DNA from 2 places in the Variovorax sp. SPNA7 genome. Region 1 is predicted to be linked to the other one. Evidence: riboswitches for the same ligand, from Rfam matches in the RefSeq annotation. Region 1 holds a riboswitch; the other holds the start of a gene.

Region 1 (3,402 bases):
GTCGTCCACGCGCTGTTCGAGCAGCGCGAAGATCTCGGGCTCGAAGCCGAAGTAGCGCGTGGAAACGAAACGGATCGTCGGGTACTGCGCCTTCAGGTGCTCGACCTGGCGCGCGATGCGCTCGACCAGCGTGCCGTTGAACAGGTAGTACGGCAGCACCACCACCTGCTTCATGCCCAGCAGGCCCTGGCGCTGCACGGCCTTCTCCAGGCGCGGGTAGGTGATGCCCGTGAAGGCGAGGTCGACCAGCTCGTGGTCGGTCTCCTCCATCAGCCAGCGCGCCATCTTGGCCATGTCGCCGTTGGCCTGGCGGTCCGACGAACCCCGGCCCAGGATCACCACGCCGGTGGTGGTCGGGTCGGGCATGTCGAGCGCCTGCATCGCGTCCTTGAGGCGGCGCTGCAGGATCGCCAGGATCGGATCGCAGGCCGTGAGGTGCGGCGCATAGAGGAACTGCACCATCGGGTACTTGAGCCGGGCGCCGTCGATGGCCTGCGGCACGTCCATCTTCACGTGGCCCGCGGCATTGAGGATGAGCGGCACCACGATCACGCGCCGCGCGCTCTCGGCGGCGCGGCGCAGGCCTTCGCTCATCGTGATCTCGGAAAATTCGATGAAGCAGACCTCGATGCGCCAGCCCGGCTGCCGCTCGCGCCATTGCGCGGCAAAGGCCTCGATCTCGTCGTTGCCGGATTTTTCGCGCGAGCCGTGGCCCACCAGCAGAATGGTTTCGGAGTTCATGGGAGTTCCTGGCGCAGGGTTTCGGCGGGAACGCTCGCGCGCCTGAAGCGGTGCGTGAAGCTCGCGTCGTAGAGCTTGGATTTGGCGAGCGTGGTCCACTGCCGCGCGCCCAGCGTGGGGCTGGCGATGATCATCGACTGGCTCGCGATGCGCGCTTCGCGGCACAGCGCCTGGATGGTCGCGACCGTGCCGCGCACGATCTTCTCTTCGCCGGGCCAGCTTGCCTTGTGAACCACCACCACGGGCGCATCGGGCGACCAGCCGGCGGCCGTGAGCGCGGCCGTGACCTTGCCCATCAGGGTGATGCTCAGGAAGATGCACAGCGTGCTGTGGTGCGCGGCCAGCGCCTCGAGCGACTCGCCCTCGGGCATCGGCGTGCGGCCTTCGACGCGCGTGAAGATCACGGTCTGCGTGACCTCGGGCAGCGTCAGGCTTTCCACCGCCGCCGCCGCCGAGGCCATGGCGGAGGACACGCCCGGCACCACGCCGATCGGCACGCCCGCCGCATCCAGCGGCTGCACCAGCTCGATCAGCGCGCCGTACAGGCCCGGGTCGCCGGTCTGCAGGCGCACCACGGTCTCGCAGCGCGCGGCCTGCGCGATCAGCCAGGCCGACATCTGCTCGAGCGTCATGTCCTTGCTGTCGGCAACGGCGCAGTCCGGCCGCGCCCAGCGCATGGCGGTTTCGCTCACGAGCGAGCCTGCGAACAGGATCGCCCCGGCGCGCTCGACGAGGCCGCGTCCCTTGACGGTGATGAGTTCCGGATCGCCCGGGCCTGCGCCGACGAACCACACGGTTCCCGGTGCCGGCATGCTGCCTGGAGCGATGGCTCGCTCGTTCATGATGATGATTCCTCCGCGCCCGCCGCGCGATAGATGGTCGGTAGGACCGGGCGGGGGGAGAGAAATCGGAGGGGCGCCAGTGGATGCGGTTCCGGCGGATGCACACCTCATGCATTGAGCCGGACGCCATGCGCCGCCCGCCGATCCTCGCCCACCGCAAGGTCATGCGCTGGTCGTCAGGCCGGTCTCCGGGCTCACGAGCGGAGGGCCGTCGGGCTCTCCAGCAAGACCACCTTCCCATGCCGTACGCGGCACAGTGGCGCGGGACCGAATCCCGGGGTCTTGCTTTTTGACTCGTTTACCGTTGCGGGGGCAGCGTCGGCATTGCGCGGTGTTCTCTCCACCGCCGCGCACCGACTTCCCGTTTCACCCTGGCCACCCCGCCGTTTACACGGGGCGCCAGGACACCTGACAACGCGCACAAAGTGTATCAGCCGCTTGCGGCAGGGCAGCTGGCGGGCCTGCCGCAAGGGACAACCGCTGCAAGACATCGACTGGACTCTGCCCAATCCGGCCACGAGGAGATGGCAAACGACGATGCGCTGAGGCGGTTCCGAAACGCATCAGCGAGGACATGCCGAGGAACTCAACGACTAACCTCAGCGCGCTCAGGGTGGAGTGCCGCGTCCGCGTCAAACAAACAGAAGAGATTGGGCCCGATGCGGTCCGCTCCATCAAAGAAGCGGCCCGGCCGAGCAGTCGTCAATGCGGCACTACCAAACAGACAAGCGGCGATTTGCCTGTGGCCCTGCAGTCATGTGAATCGTCCCAAACAGATTGAAAAATCAGACCGGTCACGAATCCGAGAATTAGAAGCATGAGCGCGACAGGAACCGCTCGTTCGCGTGGTGCAGGGGTGTTGCCAACCCATGCGGTAAACCTGCGCGCTTGACGCGCAACGAAATAAAGCGCGACCAAAGACAAGCCGGCAAGAATGCCAAAGAACATTTTTTAACTCCCTTAGATTGCTCGATATTGAGCGTTTTTAGTGTGGCTCAAACTCAGCGATTTCTCAACCTCTGGTCGTGCACTCGCGCGGTCACGCGTGGTGATGAGGCGGGCATAAGGAGGCGAAGGATCCGGAGATTGCTCAACTGCACCGGGCGATCACCTGTCCAGCCCGAGCCGCCCGCGCAGTTCCCTGCGGGCCGCGGCGAAATCGCCCTGGTACGCGGGGTTGTTCTGGATCAGCACGGCGATCATCGTCGCCAGGCGCCGGCCGGCCTCGATGTCGCTCGGATAGTGGACGCCGCCGAGCACGCGGTTCTCGCCGAACTCGCTGGCGCGCGCGAAGATCTGCGCGCGTTTTTCGGGAACCAGCTCGGCCAGCACGATGCCCGACAGATAGGCGAAGGCCGAGTGGCCGCTCGGGTAGGAGCCGCTCGACGAGTACCGCGCCACCGGTTCGATGCGCTTGTCGAAGAGCGGCGGGCGCGTGCGCTGCCACTTTTCCTTTCCCTGCTTGTTGAGAATGCTCTCGGTCCGGTACAGCGTCTCGAAAAGCCTGGCGGTGCGCGGCAGGTCTTCCTTCCTGAAGCTCTCGCCCATCACGTCGGAAAAGCGGAAGACGCTCTGCTCCAGGTCGGCAACGGAGCGCTCGGCCTGCGCGGGCGTGCGCTGCCGCTGCAGCACGAGCATCTGCTCGATCTCGCGCCGCGTGGCCGCCTCGTCGGGCGGTGGTGCCAGGAAGCGCGTGGTGTCGATCTGCGCCGGATCGAGGTAGGTCGCCGTCGACGCAGCCATTGCTTCGCCGGCCCGCGGCGCTGTGGCTGGCAGCGGCGCCTGCGTGGTGCAGGCAGTGAACAGGAAGGCGGCAAGG
Region 2 (3,402 bases), 2.2 Mb from region 1:
GCGGTGCTGGCATAGCAGCCGAAGTCGGAGCGGCAGTTGGTGGCCGCGCCGTCGAACACGATCAGGTTCTCGACGCGGTTCTGGTAGACGACGATGCCCGCATGCGTGCCGCCGTCGGTGTACTGCAGGCCAAGCTCGACGTTGCGGCTCGACTCGGGCTTGAGGCTGGCCACGCCGTATTCGCTGAAGCGCTGGTACAGCGTGGGTGCGCGGAAGGCGGTGCCGGCCGACACGGTGGCGCGCAGCCGCGGCGTGATCGCGTAGCCGTAGGCGGCGCTGCCGGTGGTCTTGCCGCCGAATTCGCTGTCGTTGTCGTGGCGCACGTGCAGCTGGAGCGAATGCGCGCCCTGCACGAAGCCATAGCCGAGCGAGACCGCGTCCTGCGAGCGCTTGCTCGAGAACAGGCCGCTGCTGGTGGTGGGCGCATTCTCGAGCGCGTCTTCTCGGCGCTCGAGCGTGGCCGTGACCAGGTGCGGGCCGAAGCGGAACTCGTTCTGGAACAGGTAGCCGCGCAGATTGGTCTCGGTGCGGTAGAACGAAGGCTGGGTCTTGTAGACCGACTGCGAATCGGTGACCTGCACGCGCGTGCTGTAGATGTCGTTCCACTTGGCCGACCACGAGAGCCCGGCCGTGCGCAGCGTGTTGTTCGAGATGTCGTTCTTGAACAGGATCGGCGGCCGGGTCCTGAAGCTCACCGGCGGGTCGTAGCCGGCTTCCATGTCGCTGTACAGCAGCGTGGCTTCCAGCCGCTGGTTCGGCGTGAGCTGGTAGCCCAGGCGCAGGTTGCCGGCGTTGCTGCGGTAGCCGTCGCGGTCGGGGCTGGTGAAGCCGTCCTTCGAGGGCGTGCGCTTGTCCATCGGCAGCACGTTGAAGCCCCGGCTTTCCTCGTGCGCCACGCCCAGCGCGTAGTCGAAGGCACCCGACTTGCCGCTCACGCCCGCCTCCGCCTTGCGCAGGCCATGGCTGCCGAAGCCGATGCCCGCGTAGGGCGCCACGCCCTCTTCGCCGCGCTTCGTGAAGAGCTGGATCACGCCGCCCACGGCATCGGAGCCGTACACCGCAGCGGCCGGGCCGCGCAGCACTTCGATGCGGTCGATCTGCGAAAGGGGGATGCTTTCCCAGCCGGCACCGCCGGTCGATTGCGAATCGACGCGCACGCCGTCGATGTAGACGGCCGTGAAGCGCGTCTCGGCGCCGCGGACGAACAGGCTGGTGGTGTTGCCCACGCCGCCGTTGCGCGTGATCTCGATGCCCGGCAGGCGCGCCAGCACATCGGCCACGCCGACCGCGCCGCTGCGCTCGATGGTCTGGCGGTCGACCACGGACACGTCGCCCACCAGGTCCGACAGCGGCTGCGGCGTGCGGTTGGCGGTAACCACGGTTTCGCCGAGTGCCGGCGCACCCTGCTGCGCATGTGCGATGGCCGGCAGTTGGAGCAGTGCCATGCCGCCGAAGGCGGATGCCAGCGCGAGCGGCAGGCAGGCAAGGCGGCGGCGCGCAGGCGAACGGCCGAGGGAGAGGGAGCCACAGGAAGTCATGAATGGAGCGAACGAACGTCTATGCCCGTTGCCGGCTTCCCCGCCGGCGCTTGGGCGCAATGGCTGCCTTGCGCGCCGAATCGAAAATCGATCGCGCATGCGGCAGCCGCCTCGTTGGCCGGTATCCGGGCTGGCAGTGCGACCCCACCGCCTTCCCAGGCGCCTGTTTCAGGGCACCCAGTGGCTTGATGGATGAGGTTGACGCTTGCGGCGTCGACTGCTTGACCGTTGCGGGGGCAGCGCAGGCGGCTTCGGCCTTGTTCCGTTTCCGGGGGGCGTTCACTCCTGCTTCCCGTTGAACCGCGGCGTGTGAACCACGCCGCAGGCACCAACGCGCAGGATTTTAGGGCCTGCGCCAACGCAGTAAGCCAAAAGTTGCGCCGCCTGGCGTCCGCCGGGGAAACTACAATCGCCAACCATGCCCGCCTCCAGCCCCATCGACCAGATCGCCGAGCGTGTGGAACGCCTGCTCGTGCGTCATGAAGAGGTGCAGCGCACCAATGCGCTGCTGCAGGAGCAGGTCGAAGCGCTCACGCGCGAGCGCGACGCGCTGAAGTCGCGGCTGGCCGCGGCCCGCACGCGCCTCGATGCGCTGCTCGAGCGGCTGCCGGCCGAACCACCTTCCCAAGATTCCCCCGCATGAAGCAGATTGAAGTTCAGATCATGGGCCAGAGCTATCTGCTCGGCTGCCCCGAAGGCGGCGAGGCGCAGCTGCGCGAAGCCGTCGAGCGCGTGGACGCGGCCATGTGCAAGATCCGCGATGCGGGCAAGGTGAAGGCGCGCGACCGCATCGCGGTGCTCGCTTCGCTGAACCTGGCTTTCGACCTGGCGGCCCAGCAAGCGGCCGCTGCGGCCGCGCCGGCCCCCGTGGTTGCCGTGCCCGCGGCAGACGCCGGCGACGCCGATGCCAGGGCCGCCCAACTCATTCAGAAACTCGATCAAGCCCTTGCGGGCGATGACCATTTACTCTGAACGGCAGCACCCGGCCCGTCCGGGGCGTAAAATCCGAACTGTCTGCGGTGCGCGTCGGGCTTAATATTTCCTTGTTCCAATGCTCTCCGGAGCCGGGCTTGGTACATCGCTTGACGGGTGTGATCATCTCGCGTCAGATGAACCCGAAGTCTTGCTGCCCTCGCCCACCTGAACCCTGGTTCAGGATGCGGGTTCGGCGCCCACTTGCAGACACCTTTTTCCGTTCATACGGCCCCTGCATGCGCTGCACGGGGCCGTTGCTTTTTTTCAAGGCTCCGCTGCGTGACTTCCCTGCTCGACCCCCTCCTGATCGCCGAACTGGCCGCACTCGGCCTGGGCACCGGTTTCCTGGCGGGCCTGCTGGGCATCGGCGGCGGGATGCTCATGGTGCCGTTCATCACGATCATCATGGGACACCGCGGGGTGGCCTCCGATCTTGCAGTCAAGATGGCGATCGCCACCTCGATGGCCACGATCATCTTCACCTCGGTGTCCAGCGTGCGCGCCCATCACAAGCGCGGCGCGGTGCGCTGGGACATCGTGCGGCGCCTGGCGCCCGGCATCGTCATCGGCAGCCTGCTGGGCAGCCTGGGCGTGTTCGCGCTGCTCAAGGGCACGGTGCTCGCCATCGTCTTCGCGCTGTTCGTGGGCTTCTCGGCCACGCAGATGTTCCTCGACCGCAAGCCCAAGCCCACGCGCCAGATGCCGGGCACCGCGGGGCAGCTGTCGGCGGGCGGCGCGATCGGCTTCATCTCGGGCCTGGTCGGTGCGGGCGGCGGCTTTGTCAGCGTGCCGTTCATGACCTGGTGCAACATCTCCATCCACAACGCCGTGGCGACCAGCGCCGCGCTCGGCTTTCCGATCGCTGTGGCCAACGTGCTGGGCTACGTGG

What was found. Region 1 has a riboswitch for cobalamin ahead of cobM (precorrin-4 C(11)-methyltransferase). Riboswitches for the same ligand answer to the same signal wherever they lie in the genome.
Region 2: it holds a riboswitch for cobalamin, as region 1 does, so the genes downstream of both, RZE77_RS15505 (TonB-dependent receptor domain-containing protein) here and cobM (precorrin-4 C(11)-methyltransferase) in region 1, are expected to answer to the same signal.

The regions. Positions count from the first base shown of each region.
Region 1 covers NZ_CP138513.1:1,054,685-1,058,086, forward strand. Annotated here, with positions in the region: gene RZE77_RS04755 (sirohydrochlorin chelatase) at 1-741, opposite strand, end outside; gene cobM (precorrin-4 C(11)-methyltransferase) at 738-1,583, opposite strand; cobalamin riboswitch at 1,746-2,010, opposite strand; gene RZE77_RS04765 (acid phosphatase) at 2,691-3,402, opposite strand, start outside.
Region 2 covers NZ_CP138513.1:3,302,473-3,305,874, forward strand. Annotated here, with positions in the region: gene RZE77_RS15505 (TonB-dependent receptor domain-containing protein) at 1-1,538, opposite strand, end outside; cobalamin riboswitch at 1,638-1,886, opposite strand; gene RZE77_RS15510 (hypothetical protein) at 1,957-2,181, shown strand; gene RZE77_RS15515 (cell division protein ZapA) at 2,178-2,510, shown strand; gene RZE77_RS15520 (sulfite exporter TauE/SafE family protein) at 2,793-3,402, shown strand, end outside.